Metabacillus sp. B2-18: one gene and its partner. Each later gene encodes a partner of the first gene's protein in a complex. Links are inferred from orthologs where the notes say so. Each region holds a gene or a part of one and is shown on either strand. Other genes may lie near its edges.

What was found. Proteins that work in one complex are often made in the same cells at the same time.
Region 2: the proteins of LPC09_RS16435 (region 1) and smc are in contact, whole or in part, in a crystal structure (PDB 3ZGX), measured with the Bacillus subtilis proteins. The link is inferred for Metabacillus sp. B2-18 from one-to-one orthologs.

Annotation. Positions count from the first base shown.
Region 1 is NZ_CP088245.1:3,233,693-3,241,508, forward strand. Bases 787-3,680 are described here. They hold LPC09_RS16435 (segregation/condensation protein A), read right to left. Parts: upstream 2,659-3,680; coding sequence 1,915-2,658; downstream 787-1,914. Other genes in these bases: LPC09_RS16425 (DUF3907 family protein), read right to left, coding at 787-1,169; scpB (SMC-Scp complex subunit ScpB), read right to left, coding at 1,315-1,911; LPC09_RS16440 (YjcZ family sporulation protein), read left to right, coding at 2,888-2,980; LPC09_RS16445 (DUF309 domain-containing protein), read left to right, coding at 3,085-3,606; LPC09_RS16450 (GNAT family N-acetyltransferase), read right to left, coding at 3,647-3,680. Outside these bases: LPC09_RS16420 (D-alanyl-D-alanine carboxypeptidase family protein), read right to left, coding at 1-554; more of LPC09_RS16425, read right to left, coding at 702-786; more of LPC09_RS16450, read right to left, coding at 3,681-3,997; ribH (6,7-dimethyl-8-ribityllumazine synthase), read right to left, coding at 4,145-4,609; LPC09_RS16460 (bifunctional 3,4-dihydroxy-2-butanone-4-phosphate synthase/GTP cyclohydrolase II), read right to left, coding at 4,646-5,839; ribE (riboflavin synthase), read right to left, coding at 5,870-6,517; LPC09_RS16470 (peptidylprolyl isomerase), read right to left, coding at 7,119-7,553; LPC09_RS16475 (DUF1002 domain-containing protein), read left to right, coding at 7,755-7,816. UniProt on the Bacillus subtilis protein: Participates in chromosomal partition during cell division. May act via the formation of a condensin-like complex containing Smc and ScpB that pull DNA away from mid-cell into both cell halves.
Region 2 is NZ_CP088245.1:1,902,429-1,909,068, forward strand. What follows is about bases 1-4,088. They hold smc (chromosome segregation protein SMC), read left to right. Parts: upstream 1-324; coding sequence 325-3,888; downstream 3,889-4,088. Other genes in these bases: rnc (ribonuclease III), read left to right, coding at 1-84; ftsY (signal recognition particle-docking protein FtsY), read left to right, coding at 3,908-4,088. Also shown: more of ftsY, read left to right, coding at 4,089-4,906; LPC09_RS09550 (putative DNA-binding protein), read left to right, coding at 5,106-5,438; ffh (signal recognition particle protein), read left to right, coding at 5,452-6,640. UniProt on the Bacillus subtilis protein: Required for chromosome condensation and partitioning.

The DNA of each region.
Region 1 (7,816 bases):
TCTTGATAAGTATTATTCTTCATTGCATATTGAGTTAGAATGGCCATATCATATGCTGTTGAATAATGATTTTCATGATCATCAAGCCCATGAGGGTTAGCAAATTCAGTATTTGACATCCCAATTTCTTCTGCTTTTTGGTTCATCATGACAACAAACCCCTCTAGACTACCTCCTACATGTTCAGCAATAGCGACTGCTGCATCATTTCCAGATCGCAGCATCAGTCCATAAACTAAATCTTCTAGTTTAATTTTTTCACCCTTCTGTAAATATACCGATGACCCCTCAGCTCGAATGGCTTGTTCACTAACTGTTGCCATTTCATTTAGTTTTCCAGACTCTATGGCAAGAATGGCTGTCATGATTTTTGTAATACTAGCAATACGCATTTTTTTATGTGCCTGCTTTTCATAAAGAATTCTTCCAGATTCCTGCTCTATTAATATGGCAGTTTGAGCACTAACACCAACAGCAGATGTTTGCTTAGGAACGATTCCCATTAACAAAAAAATGATGATAAAACCTGCTGTCACTTTCTTAATATGCGGCATAATACATCCACGTCCCCTTACTCGTTCGTTTTGTACAAGTTTATGCACGTGGACAAAGCTTATGAATGAAAATTTGTAAAAATGAAGGCTTTCACTAATTTATAATAGTGAAAGCCTTTGTTTTTCTTATATCCATAGAAGCTTATTTTATAATTGTGACTGAACCCCAAAATCTATTTCTTCACGAATGGTTATAAAATCCTTTTCCAAGGAATAAATAAATCGAACGAATGAGGGAGGGGCAGTTTTTCTAAAAACGATCATTTCTGAATCAGTATAAGAACAACGACTATTTTCATACCATGTGTCATTTTTGGGATGAAAAAACCTTTCAATACACTGATAATAAATTTTCTCAAATAGCTGCCTTGCATAAGAGGGTGTTATGATCGAATTTCTTATCATTTGACGACAAGCATCAAGTGCCTCCTCACAAAAGACTAACAAACTTCGTGCAGCTCTTAGTAACTCAAGTAAATATGGTTTTTCACACTCAACTTCATCTTCTAAAGACCGTATCGTGACTGAATTCATGTAAGTTGTCATTTTTTCAACTACATTTTCTAAAAAGAATGCCACTTTTTCTGTCTCAGCTTTAATTAATGTGTTGTCCATAGGACACATCCTCTTCCCTTCCAAGCAGGTTTATTTACCTCTTATGTCATCATTAGAATATTATTACTTTCATATAAAAAAAGACTGCTCAATTTAAAATATTTTCCCTCTATCTAGGCAAGATATCTTAAATCAGCAGTCAATATTATTTTAATTCCTCTAATGTTTCATTAAATTTTTCAAAGAATAAATCTGCTTCTTCTTGTTCAAATGCATCATCTGATTTCTCTGGAAGTGGTGGAAGTTCTTTAATTGATTTTAGACCAAAATACTCTAAAAATTCTTTTGTGGTTCCATAAAGAATTGCCCGTCCTGTTCCTTCGGCTCTTCCTACCTCTTTAATTAGAATCTTGGAAACCAGCGTTTGAATAGGTCTTTCTGTTTTCACTCCGCGAACTTCTTCTATTTCTGCTCTTGTGATTGGCTGTCGATACGCCACAATAGCTAATGTTTCCAATGCTGCTTGTGAAAGTGAAGCATTTCCTGGGGATTCAACTAATTTTTTCAAATATGTTGCATGTTCTTTTTTTGTTGTTAGTTGATAATGCCCTGCCACTTCAACAAGCTCTATACCTCTATTTTTTTGTTTATAACTGTCAGAGAGCTCACTTAAGATATCCTTAACTTCTTGTTCTTCGAGCTCCAACACCATCGCTAACTGTTTTAGGGAAAGACCCTCGTCTCCTGAAGCAAATAATAATGCTTCAACGATTGAATTCCACTCAATCACACCTAAGGCCATGAATTACTCACTCCCCATTATATAAATATCTGCAAAATTATTTTCTTGTTCAATTAAAATTAAATGTGATTTCATTAATTCTAAAATAGCCAAAAAGGTAACAACTAAGTGATCTTTACTGTTTGAAGGAAACAAATCACTAAAACGGCGCCTACCTGAATGTGTACGCAAATCAGTGAGAATTTCCTCCATCCGCTTCTCGATCGGAATTTCTTGACGAGCAATTTTTGTTTGTACAGGCTTTTGAATTTTCTTTCTCCGAAGCATCTTTTGAAAAGCCCCTAACATATCATAAATGGTTACATTTAAAGAGTCGATTTGCTGCTGTGAATCTGATACATATTCACTCAAGTCACTTGGAGCCTTTGTGAAAACTTGGGAACGACCTTCTTCAAGAGTTCTTAAATCATCTGCAGCTTCTTTATATTTCCTGTATTCAATTAACCTTCTCATTAATTCATCACGTGGGTCTTCTTCTGGTTCTTCACCAAATTCATCCTCAAATAGCTCTTCTTCTTGTTTCGGAAGAAGCATTCTACTTTTAATAGAAAGAAGCGTTGCAGCCATAACCAGATACTCTGACGCAATATCAAGGTGAAGCTCCTGCATCGTGTGAATATAAAGCATATATTGTTCCGTTATTTCTGAAACAGGTATATCATATATATCAATTTCTAAGCGATTTATTAAGTGAAGTAACAGATCTAAAGGACCTTCAAAAGCATTAATTTTAACATGATATTGCAAATTCTATCCCACCATTCTTACAACTAGCCACCATATAGTATAGAGCAATTTTTCGACATGTCCAATAGTTATTTCATTCGTTTGATCATAAGTTGGCAATGATCAATTAAATAAGCCATTTTCGATTATTTAAATAAAAATACCCTGTTTCTAGTCATTAGCCCATACACATCAGCGTTTTGCTCATATATTACAAGTGTAACAGCTAATCATTAAGGAGGAATAAAACATGGGTGAACATGGTTTTAACTATAGCGGAGGATTCGCGTTAATCGTTGTATTGTTTATTTTATTAATTATCGTTGGTGCTGCTTGGTTATAATAGCAACAAGAAAGCTGCTGACATTCAGCAGCTTTTAATCTGTTTTCGGAAAAATTTATGGTACACTACTTACACAAATTAATTATGGTGGAGGTGAAACAACTATGTATGATGCTGCATACATTGATTATCTCATTTATTTTCACTGTGAAAGAGACTATTTTGAATGTCATGAGGTGTTAGAGGAACACTGGAAACAGGATCCACCGAAAGAAAGAAAAAAACATTGGGTGGGATTCATTCAAATTGCTGTTTGTGCTTATCATCATAGAAGGGGAAATTTTGCAGGGGCTTTGAAAATGATATCGAATGCGATACATATCCTTGAAAATGATTCATTAAATATCAAGAAATTAGGCTTACATAATGAAGAGTTAATTAAAACCCTAAAGAAACGCAAACATGAAATTCTTGATCATAAACCCTATTATAGTTTTAACCTACCTATAAGAGACGATAAATTAATGAGTCTTTGCCTAAAGCGTTGTTCTGAGAAAAACCTTAGTTGGGGTGTGGATAGCGACTTAACTGATGAATTTTTGTTAAATAAACATACAAAACGTAATCGCACAGATGTTATTAATGAAAGATTGCACCAGCTGAAAATCCGTAAAAATAAAAATTGAAATGAAGAAGCCGGAAATCACAATGATTTCCGGCTTCTTTTTAACAATCCTTACACTTTTCGAAAAAAGCTTCAGTTTCGTCATTTGGAACAACTGATTTGTTTTTATAGAGGTCGATGAGTGCATTTACCATCTTTTTGCCGATACCTTGTTGTCGGTGAGAAGGATTAACTGTTATGTGTTGTACTTCCACCGTATCTTCACCTTTAAATATAACACCAATAGCACCTATAATGTCTTCATCTTGCTTCCAGAGAAACAACTGCCATTCATCTACTGTTTCATACTGTTTTATTGTTTGCTGTAATTGCTTTAAGTCTTTTTCTGCAGGCATAAAAGACAGTAAGCCCATTGCAATCTTTTCAAAACTTTTTTTAAAGCGAATTAACATAGATACCCCTCATTAACGAATTAGCTTCCTCTAAGAAAGCAAAAGTATTAAATCGATAAAACCTATACATATTTTCCCAAAAATTAAAAATCACTTCTCAAAACATTATATACAGTTTTTTATCGATTTTAAACACTTTTACCAAAATTAATCAAGGGACTTTAACAAATTACCCATTTCAATTGCCGTAACAGCTGCCTCATAACCTTTATTTCCGGCTTTTGTGCCTGCTCTCTCAATAGCTTGCTCAATCGTCTCTGTTGTTAATACTCCAAAGACCACCGGAACACCTGTAGATAAGGATGCTTGTGAAACACCTTTGGCAGCTTCGTTACAAACATAATCATAATGTGTAGTAGCCCCTCTAATGACCGTTCCCAATGTAATAACAGCATCGTACTTACCGGATTCAGCTAATTTCTTTGCTACTAGAGGAAGTTCAAACGCTCCGGGTACCCATGCAACAGTTATATCGTTTTCCTCTACACCATGCCTTTTTAAACCATCTTCAGCTCCACCTAGAAGCTTTGATGTAATAAATTCATTAAATCTTGCTACAACGATTGCTACCTTTAATCCACTACCAATTAAATGACCTTCAAATGTATTCATATCTAATTCCTCCAATGTAATGTTACATAACCTTCTTTAAAAATGTAGGAAATGCCCTAGTTTTTCATATTTTGTTCGTAAATACTGTTCATTTTCTTCTCTTGATGGCATTTGTATAGGAACTCTGTCTTCAATTGTAAGACCATATCCTTCTAAGCCAGCAATTTTACGAGGATTATTTGTTAAAAGCTTCATTTTTTCGATACCAAGATCTTTTAAAATTTGTGCTCCAATCCCGTAATCTCTTAAATCTGGTGCAAAACCTAATTTTTCATTAGCCGCAACTGTATCATAGCCTTGTTCTTGAAGCTTGTAGGCTCTCATTTTATTAATTAATCCGATTCCTCTACCTTCCTGACGCATATACAAAAGAACCCCTTTTCCCTCTTTTTCAATTTGGGAAAGAGCTGCATGTAATTGTGGGCCACAATCACATCGGTAAGAACCGAATACATCTCCTGTTAAGCATTCAGAGTGAACTCTTACTAGAGTAGCTTCATCAGGGTTAATATCACCTTTTACAAAGGCCACATGTTCCTTCTCATCTAAAGAATTTGAATACCCAATGGCACGAAATGTTCCAAACTCAGTAGGTAATTCAATTTCAACCTCTCGATTAACAAGTTTTTCTCTGCGGTTTCGATATTGAATTAAATCCTTAATCGTGATAATTTTCAAATTAAACTCTTTTGCAATCGTTAATAAATCAGGCACTCGAGCCATTGTACCATCTTCTTTAATAATTTCACATATAACTCCTCCTGGCTTTGCACCGCAAAGACGAGACAAGTCTACGGCAGCCTCAGTATGGCCCGCACGACGTAATACACCACCTTCTTTAGCTACTAACGGAAAGGTATGGCCTGGTCGTTTAAAATCAGATGGCTTTGAATCATCATCTAATAACGCTATAACTGTATCTGCACGCTCAAATGCACTAATTCCTGTTGTATTTGTTTTATGATCAACACTAACTGTAAAGGCAGTCCCATGAGGGTCTGTATTATGAGTAACCATAGGAGCAAGGCCTAGTTTTGTTGCTTGCTTTTCAGTAATTGGTACACATACAAGGCCCCGACCATGCTTAATCATAAAATTTATTGCTTCAGGAGTTACCCGATCGGCTAAAGAAACAAAGTCCCCTTCATTTTCTCGATCCTCATCATCTACAACAATAACGACTTTCCCTTCCCTAAGGTCTGTTATCGCTTCTTCGATAGTATGAAACATGATCATACCCCCCTCTATCTAATTATCCCGCTATGCAAATCCATTTTCTTTTAAAAATGATTGGCTTATTGAAGAATTTGTTTGGGCTGTTTGCTGAGTAACGAATTTCTTTATATATTTCCCAATCATATCACATTCAATGTTCACAATATCCCCTACACCTTTAGAACCGAGAATCGTTTCTTGTAAAGTGTGTGGAATAATTGAAATAACGACCTTGTCTTTTTCTAATCCAAAGATTGTTAAACTAATTCCATCAATTGTGATTGATCCCTTATGTATCAATGTATCTGTAAGTTCTTCCGGTAATTGAAGTTCATAATAAACAGCATTAGATACTTGTTGTTTTTTCACAATTTTCGCTATTCCATCAACATGTCCGGAAACAAAATGACCTCCAAAACGTCCATTTGCTGCCATCGCTCTTTCTAAGTTAACTGCTGAACCTTGTTTTAGTTGCGCTAAAGAAGTGCTTCTCACGGTTTCAGGCATAACGTCAACAGAAAAAGCTTGATCTGTATACTCTGTTATTGTTAAACACACACCATTAACAGCAATGCTATCTCCTAATGCTACATCGTGTAAAATGTTCTTTGCTCCTATTGAAAAAACAATCGCATCTTTAGAACTTTTCACACTTAAAACTGTTCCAATTTCTTCAATGATTCCAGTAAACATAAAGTTCAATTCCTCCTTTCTGTATAAATAAAAATCATATATTCCGTTACATTACCTTACTCATTGAGTAAAGAACAAAAAAACCCAAAGTCTATAGACCTCGGGCTTTATTATTTGAAAAATTGATATTTGAATATGTCAAATAAGAGTATTAATATTCCATTTTAAAACAGAATTTAATACACCGCAAAAAGTTCGCGCAATTCTTCTCCCATCCAGACTTTAACTGTCGGCCCTAGATTCTCACTAGATCCACCGTTAACAATTGTTAACGGGTCACGGACTTAGAAGATGCGTTTTTTGCACCTTCATCACCGCCGGTAGGGAATTCCACCCTGCCCCGAAGAATGTAAAACGAAATATGAAGTTATAAATTTATTTTATCCGTATAATGTGAATGTTGCAATCTTTATGTTTGATTTTAATTATGTATATTAAATATTTAAGCTTGTTATTGTAACCTTAAATGCTCCAGAATTAATACTTGCAAGGTTGACTTGCGCTCCAATCAACTTAAATAGTCTTGTTCATATAAACTAAATAAATACAAAAGTAGCCATATAAAAAGACTGTGCTAATTAATACACAGTCTTTTTCAATCTTATTCTTCGTATACTTTTACTTCTTTCATAACATCATTTGGCTTAATTTTGTAAACAGCTTCTAAATTGTCTGTTACTTTACCAAAAACTGTATGAACACCGTTTAAATGTGGTTGTGGCTCGTGAACGATGAAGAATTGGCTGCCACCAGTATCTTTTCCTGCATGTGCCATAGACAATGATCCTGCTTCATGCTTATGAGGATTTCCTTGTGTTTCACATTTAATTGTGTAACCTGGTCCACCAGTACCAGTTCCACTTGGACAACCACCTTGTGCTACGAAACCTGGAATAACACGGTGAAATGTTAATCCGTTATAAAATCCTTCGTTCGCTAATTTTTCAAAATTAGCAACTGTTCCTGGCGCTTCATTTGGATATAATTCTAATCCTAGTACATCGCCATTTTCCATTGTAATTTGTGCTTTTTTCATATGTATGAAACCTCCATTAAGTATAATCCGTCTAATAGACATGAACACCTACCTATTCTACTATAATCAAAGGAGGAACGCCAAATAGATCACTTAAATTCTTATAAAAACTTCACCTTTAACGTATTGACAAATATAAAAAAGATCTATAATAGATGAAGTAGAGTTGTTTTGTCCTAAAATGGTAAGGAGGCATTAACTTTGAAAAAATATGTTTTAAGTTTCGTTGCTTTTCTAATGATTGCTTTTCCATCACTAAGTTA
Region 2 (6,640 bases), 1.3 Mb from region 1 along the record:
ACAGGAAGTGGAAAGTCAAAAAAAGAAGCTGAGCAACATGCTGCACAAGAAGCACTTTCAAAGCTTCAACAAATAAATAAATAAGATGCTATGAAGGGCAGACTCATATTAGTATTGAATGAGTTGTCCTTTTTTTAAGGTTTTTACATGTTATCATTGATATTTTACGTTGATTGTTCTTATTTTTATGATGTCAAAATATCCAAATGTATGAACCGAGGTTCGACAAATTGTGATAAAATATGAAGGAGTTTGTCAGAAGAATAGTCTTATTAATAACATTACAAAAAAATAACTTAAAAGAAAATAGTAAGGAGGATCACAATGTTCCTCAAACGATTGGATATTGTAGGATTCAAGTCCTTTGCTGAACGAGTAACTGTTGATTTTGTAAAAGGTGTTACAGCAGTAGTTGGACCTAATGGTAGTGGTAAAAGTAATATAACAGATGGAATAAGATGGGTATTAGGTGAACAATCAGCTAAGTCTCTTCGTGGAGCCAAAATGGAAGATATTATTTTTGCTGGAAGTGACTCTAGAAGAGGGCTGAATGTAGCGGAGGTAACCCTAACTTTAGATAATGATGACTCTTTCCTCCCAATTGATTATCACGAAGTTAGTGTAACACGTCGTGTATATCGTTCAGGGGAAAGTGAATTTTTTATTAATAAACAAAGTTGCCGTCTAAAAGACATTGTTGATTTATTTATGGATTCTGGTTTAGGTAAAGAAGCCTTTTCCATAATTAGTCAAGGGAAAGTCGAAGAAATTCTCAGCAGTAAATCTGAAGAACGTAGAACGATTTTTGAAGAGGCTGCTGGTGTTTTAAAATATAAGTCGCGTAAAAAGAAAGCAGAATATAAATTAGCTGAAACCCAAGAAAATTTAAATCGTGTTCAGGATATCCTTCATGAATTAGAAGGTCAGGTTGAACCTCTAAAAATACAGGCTTCAATCGCTAAAGATTATTTAGAGAAAAAAGAAGAATTAGAGAAAATTGAAGTAGCGCTTACGGTTTTCGAAGTAGAAGAGTTGCACGGGAAATACGAAGCTCTTTCAAAATCAGTAGAAGAGGGAAAAGACCGCGAATTAAAGCTTGCTGCAACAATGCAAAAACGTGAAGCCGATGTTGAACGAATGAAAGAGCATCTTAGTGCTTTGGATGATTCAATTGACGATCTACAACAAGTTCTCTTATTAACAAGTGAAGAACTGGAAAAACTAGAAGGTAGAAAAGAAGTCTTAAAAGAGCGAAAGAAAAATGCACATCAAAATAAAGCTCAGCTTGAAAGAACAATTGAAGAACTATCGGTTAAAATTTCTCAGTTAACTCATGAAAAGCAGGAACAAGAGAATCTATTAAATTCATATACAAATGAACTAGAAAAAATTAAAAGTGAACTGTCAGAAAAGCAAAAACTTGCCTCCACTTATGATCAAAATCTTGATGAAATGATTGAAGAATTAAAAAGTGAATATTTTGACCTACTAAATGAGCAAGCTTCATCACGTAACGAGATAAATTACTTAGAAGAGCAGCTTTCACAGCAAGAAAGAAAAAATACAAGACTGCTAGATTCTAATCAAAGATATGTGACTGAGCGTCAGGAAATCTTAGAAAAGAAGCTGAAAATTGAAGCAAATTATTCACTTATTGAAAAGCAATTATCAGACCAGATTAAAAGCTTTCGTGATACAACTGCGAAATTAGAAAACCTGAAGAATTCATATCAGAAAAAGGAGACAGCTCTTTATCAGGCTTATCAATTATTACAACAAACACGTTCGCGAAAAGAAGTTCTTGAATCAATGCAGGAGGACTATGCAGGCTTTTTCCAAGGAGTAAAAGAAATTCTAAAAGCGAAAGATGAGCTTGGAGGAATTCACGGTGCTGTTGCTGAATTAATTACAACAGATAAGGAATATGAAACAGCAATTGAAATTGCTTTAAGTAGTTCTATGCAGCATGTCGTTGTTCAAGATGAATCAGCAGCTAGAAAAGCTATACAATTTTTAAAGCAACATTCATTTGGACGAGCTACATTTTTGCCTCTATCAGTAATAAAGGAGCGTTCTATTAACCATCATGATTTAGCGTTGATTGAAAACCATCCTGCGTTTGTTGGGCTTGCGAAAAATCTTGTTAAGTATCAAGCTCAATTTCAATCAATTATTGGGAATTTATTAGGTACAGTCATTGTTACCTCTGACTTAAAGGGAGCAAATGATATTGCCAAGTTAATGAATTATCGCTATCGCTTAGTGACCCTTCAAGGTGATGTTGTGAATCCTGGGGGCTCGATGACAGGTGGTGCGGTAAAACAAAAGAACAATTCCTTACTGAGTAGACAACGTGAACTAGAACAAATTGTAGAAAAGTTATCTGTAATGGAGCAGAAGACTGAGGAGCTTGAAAAAGATGTTAAATCCTCAAAAGAATTAATTCAACAGCATGAAAAAACGCTAGAGGAGCTTCGTTCTAAAGGTGAAAACCTTCGATTAGAAGAGCAAAAAATCCGTGGTAACATACGAGAGATTGAATTGAATGAAAAAAATGTAAATGATCATTTGAAATTATATGATTCTGAGCGAGAAGCCTTTGAGTCTGAGAAAACAAGAATGATAGGTCGAAAAGATGAACTTCAGGTGAAATTAAAAGAGATTTCAACAAGTTTGGAAAAACTGGATAAAGAAATCGAAGAATTGTCTGTAAAGAAGACAACACAACAAACGTCTAAAGATGAACTGCAGAATCAACTTATTGAATTAAAGGTAGTACATGCAAGTAAGCAGCAAGTGTATGAGAATCAAAAAGAAAAAGTTGAACGTATAAAATTAGACTTACAAGAATCTCAACAAAAGCATAAAGATGCATCTGAAGATTATTCACTTCTTTCAAATGAGATGAGTTCAAGTTCTTCAGGTGAGGAAAAACTAGATGAAGCTGCTAATAAGAAGCTACAAGACAAAAACAAAACAGTTGAATTAATAGCTAGCAGACGTGAAGAGCGTCTTCAGTTACAAGAAAAGCTTGAACATGAAGAGCGGGAGCTAAAAGAATTAAAACGTCAGGATAAACAGCTTCAAGATATTTTAAAAGATGAGGAAGTAAAGTTAAATCGATTAGATGTTGAACTTGATAATCGATTAAATCATCTTCGAGAAGAATATTTCTTAACATTTGAAGGTGCTAAAGAAAAATATACTCTTGAAATAGAAGTTGATGAAGCGAGAAAACGTGTGAAGTTAATTAAACTTGCAATTGATGAACTTGGAACAGTAAACTTAGGAGCGATTGATGAATATGAACGTGTTTCTGAGAGATTTACGTTTTTAACAGAACAACGCGATGATTTATTAGAAGCAAAAGATACGCTATATCAAGTGATCGATGAGATGGATATCGAAATGAAAAGAAGGTTCGAACAAACATTTAATGCTATTCGTTCTCATTTTGAATCTGTTTTTCAGGCATTATTTGGTGGAGGACGGGCTGAGTTGAAACTAACTGATCCTAATGACCTTTTAAATACTGGTGTTGATATTGTGGCACAGCCTCCGGGGAAAAAACTTCAAAACCTTGGCTTGCTTTCTGGTGGAGAACGTGCCTTAACAGCTATTGCCTTACTGTTTTCTATTTTAAAGGTACGACCGGTTCCTTTTTGTGTACTAGATGAAGTGGAAGCGGCACTTGATGAAGCAAACGTACACCGATTCGCACAGTATTTAAAAAAATTCAGTCATGAAACACAATTTATTGTTATCACGCATCGGAAAGGTACTATGGAAGAGGCTGATGTATTATATGGCGTAACAATGCAGGAATCAGGTGTTTCTAAGCTTGTATCTGTTAGACTTGAAGAAACAAAGGAATTAGTGCAATCTTAGTGGAAAGGAAACGACAAAGATGAGCTTTTTTAAAAAATTAAAAGAAAAAATTACTCAACAAACAGATTCTGTTACTGAAAAATTCAAAGAGGGCTTAACAAAGACAAGAGATTCTTTTGCTGGTAAAATGAATGATCTTGTAGCTAGATATCGTAAAGTGGATGAAGAGTTTTTCGAAGAGCTTGAAGAATTACTCATTAGTGCCGATGTTGGTGTTGCTACTGTTATGGATTTAATTGATGAATTAAAGATGGAAGTGAAACGTCAAAATATCCAAGATACGAAAGAAGTTCAAGCTGTTATTTCTGAAAAGCTTGTTGAAATATATGAAGGTAGCGATCATGATGAGTCGCTCAATAAATTGGAATTACAAGCTGGAAGATTAAATGTCGTTTTATTTGTAGGTGTAAATGGAGTAGGGAAAACTACGACAATTGGCAAGCTAGCACATAAACTAAAAAGCGAAGGAAATTCTGTTTTATTGGCTGCTGGTGATACTTTTAGAGCAGGAGCTATTGAGCAGTTAGAAGTGTGGGGAGAGCGTGTAGGTGTTGATGTTATTAAACAATCGGAAGGTTCTGACCCTGCTGCGGTTATGTATGATGCTGTTCAGGCAGCTAAGGCACGTAATGTCGATGTTTTACTCTGTGATACAGCTGGAAGACTACAAAATAAAGTTAATCTGATGAAAGAGCTTGAGAAAGTTAAGCGTGTAATCGAACGTGAAATACCTGGAGCTCCTCATGAAGTATTGCTTGTACTAGACGCAACAACAGGTCAAAATGCTATGACACAAGCAAAACAATTTTCCCAAGCAACAGATGTATCAGGAATAGTTCTTACAAAATTAGACGGTACTGCAAAAGGTGGTATTGTGTTAGCGATTAAAGGAGAGCTTGATATCCCTGTGAAGTTTGTTGGTTTGGGAGAAAAAATGGATGATTTACAAGAGTTTAACACGGAACAATATGTTTATGGTCTTTTCTCAGGAATAATTGAAGCACAAGAAGAAGAGTAAATAATCATTATTAAAGCTATCAATTTCATTTATTGAGATTGTTAGCTTTTTTGTTTTATTCAACACAAAACGTGAGTAAGAATGTGCTTATACATCGTCGCTATCACAATTTTCATATACAATTACTTGACAAGAAAAAGCTTCCTATGTAGACTAATAAGTTGTAAAGGTAATTCACTTAACAAAGGGGTGAATCGGCATGATGCTTGAAAAAACGACGAGGCTTACGTATTTATTTGATTTCTATCAATCGTTGTTAACACCTAAGCAGAAAAGCTATATGTCGTTATACTATTTAGATGATTTCTCCCTTGGTGAAATTGCGGAAGAGTATGATGTGAGTAGACAAGCTGTTTACGATAACATTAAACGAACTGAAGCAATGCTGGAGCAATATGAAGAGAAGCTATTATTATTTCAAAAATTTCAAGAGAGACAAAAGTTAATGACAAAACTACGTGAATTTTCTCCTAACATTGAGAACAAAGCTATGTTTGATTCATTACTAAATGAACTTGAGAAATTAGATTAGGAGGCGGCATATTATGGCATTTGAAGGATTAGCCGACCGACTGCAGAATACGATGGCCAAAATTCGCGGCAAAGGGAAAGTATCTGAAGCAGATGTAAAAGAAATGATGCGTGAAGTACGCCTTGCTCTTTTAGAAGCGGATGTTAACTTCAAAGTCGTGAAGGACTTTATTAAGCGCGTTAGTGAGCGCGCTGTTGGTCAAGAAGTTATGAAAAGCTTAACTCCAGGCCAACAGGTCATTAAAGTGGTTAAAGACGAGCTGACTGAACTGATGGGTGGAGAGCAGAGTAAAATAGCTGTGTCCAACCGCCCGCCAACGGTTATTATGATGGTTGGTTTACAGGGTGCTGGTAAAACAACAACTACCGGTAAACTCGCAAATTTATTAAGAAAAAAGCATAACCGTAAGCCGTTACTTGTTGCTGCTGATATTTACCGTCCTGCGGCGATAAAGCAGTTAGAGACATTAGGTAAACAATTGGATATGCCTGTTTTCTCATTAGGTGATCAAGTTAGTCCAGTTGAAATAGCAACAAAGGCATTAGCCCACGCAAAAGAAGAACATCATGATTACGTAATTATTGATACTGCAGGTCGTCTTCATATTGATGAAAATCTTATGGAAGAGCTTGAGCAGGTAAAAGAAATTGCGAAACCAGATGAAATTTTTCTTGTTGTTGATGCGATGACGGGTCAAGATGCGGTGAATGTTGCCAAAAGCTTTAATGAGCAGCTTGGGTTAACAGGGGTTGTTTTAACCAAACTTGACGGTGATACTCGTGGTGGAGCGGCACTTTCTATTCGGTCTGTTACTAATACACCTATTAAGTTTGTTGGGTTAGGTGAAAAGCTTGATGCTCTTGAGGCGTTTCATCCAGAACGGATGGCTTCAAGAATTTTAGGTATGGGTGATGTTTTAACACTTATTGAAAAGGCTCAAACAAATGTAGATGCTGAAAAAGCAAAAGAGTTAGAACAAAAAATGCGTACAGCATCCTTCACATTTGATGATTTCCTTGAGCAGCTTGGTCAGGTGCGCAATATGGGACCTTTAGAGGATCTAATTGGCATGTTGCCGGGGGCTAACAAGGTGAAGGGTTTGAAAAACCTTCAAGTTGACGAAAAGCAAATCAGTCATGTAGAAGCAATTATTAAGTCCATGACAAAAGCTGAAAAGATAAACCCTGAAATTATGAATGCTT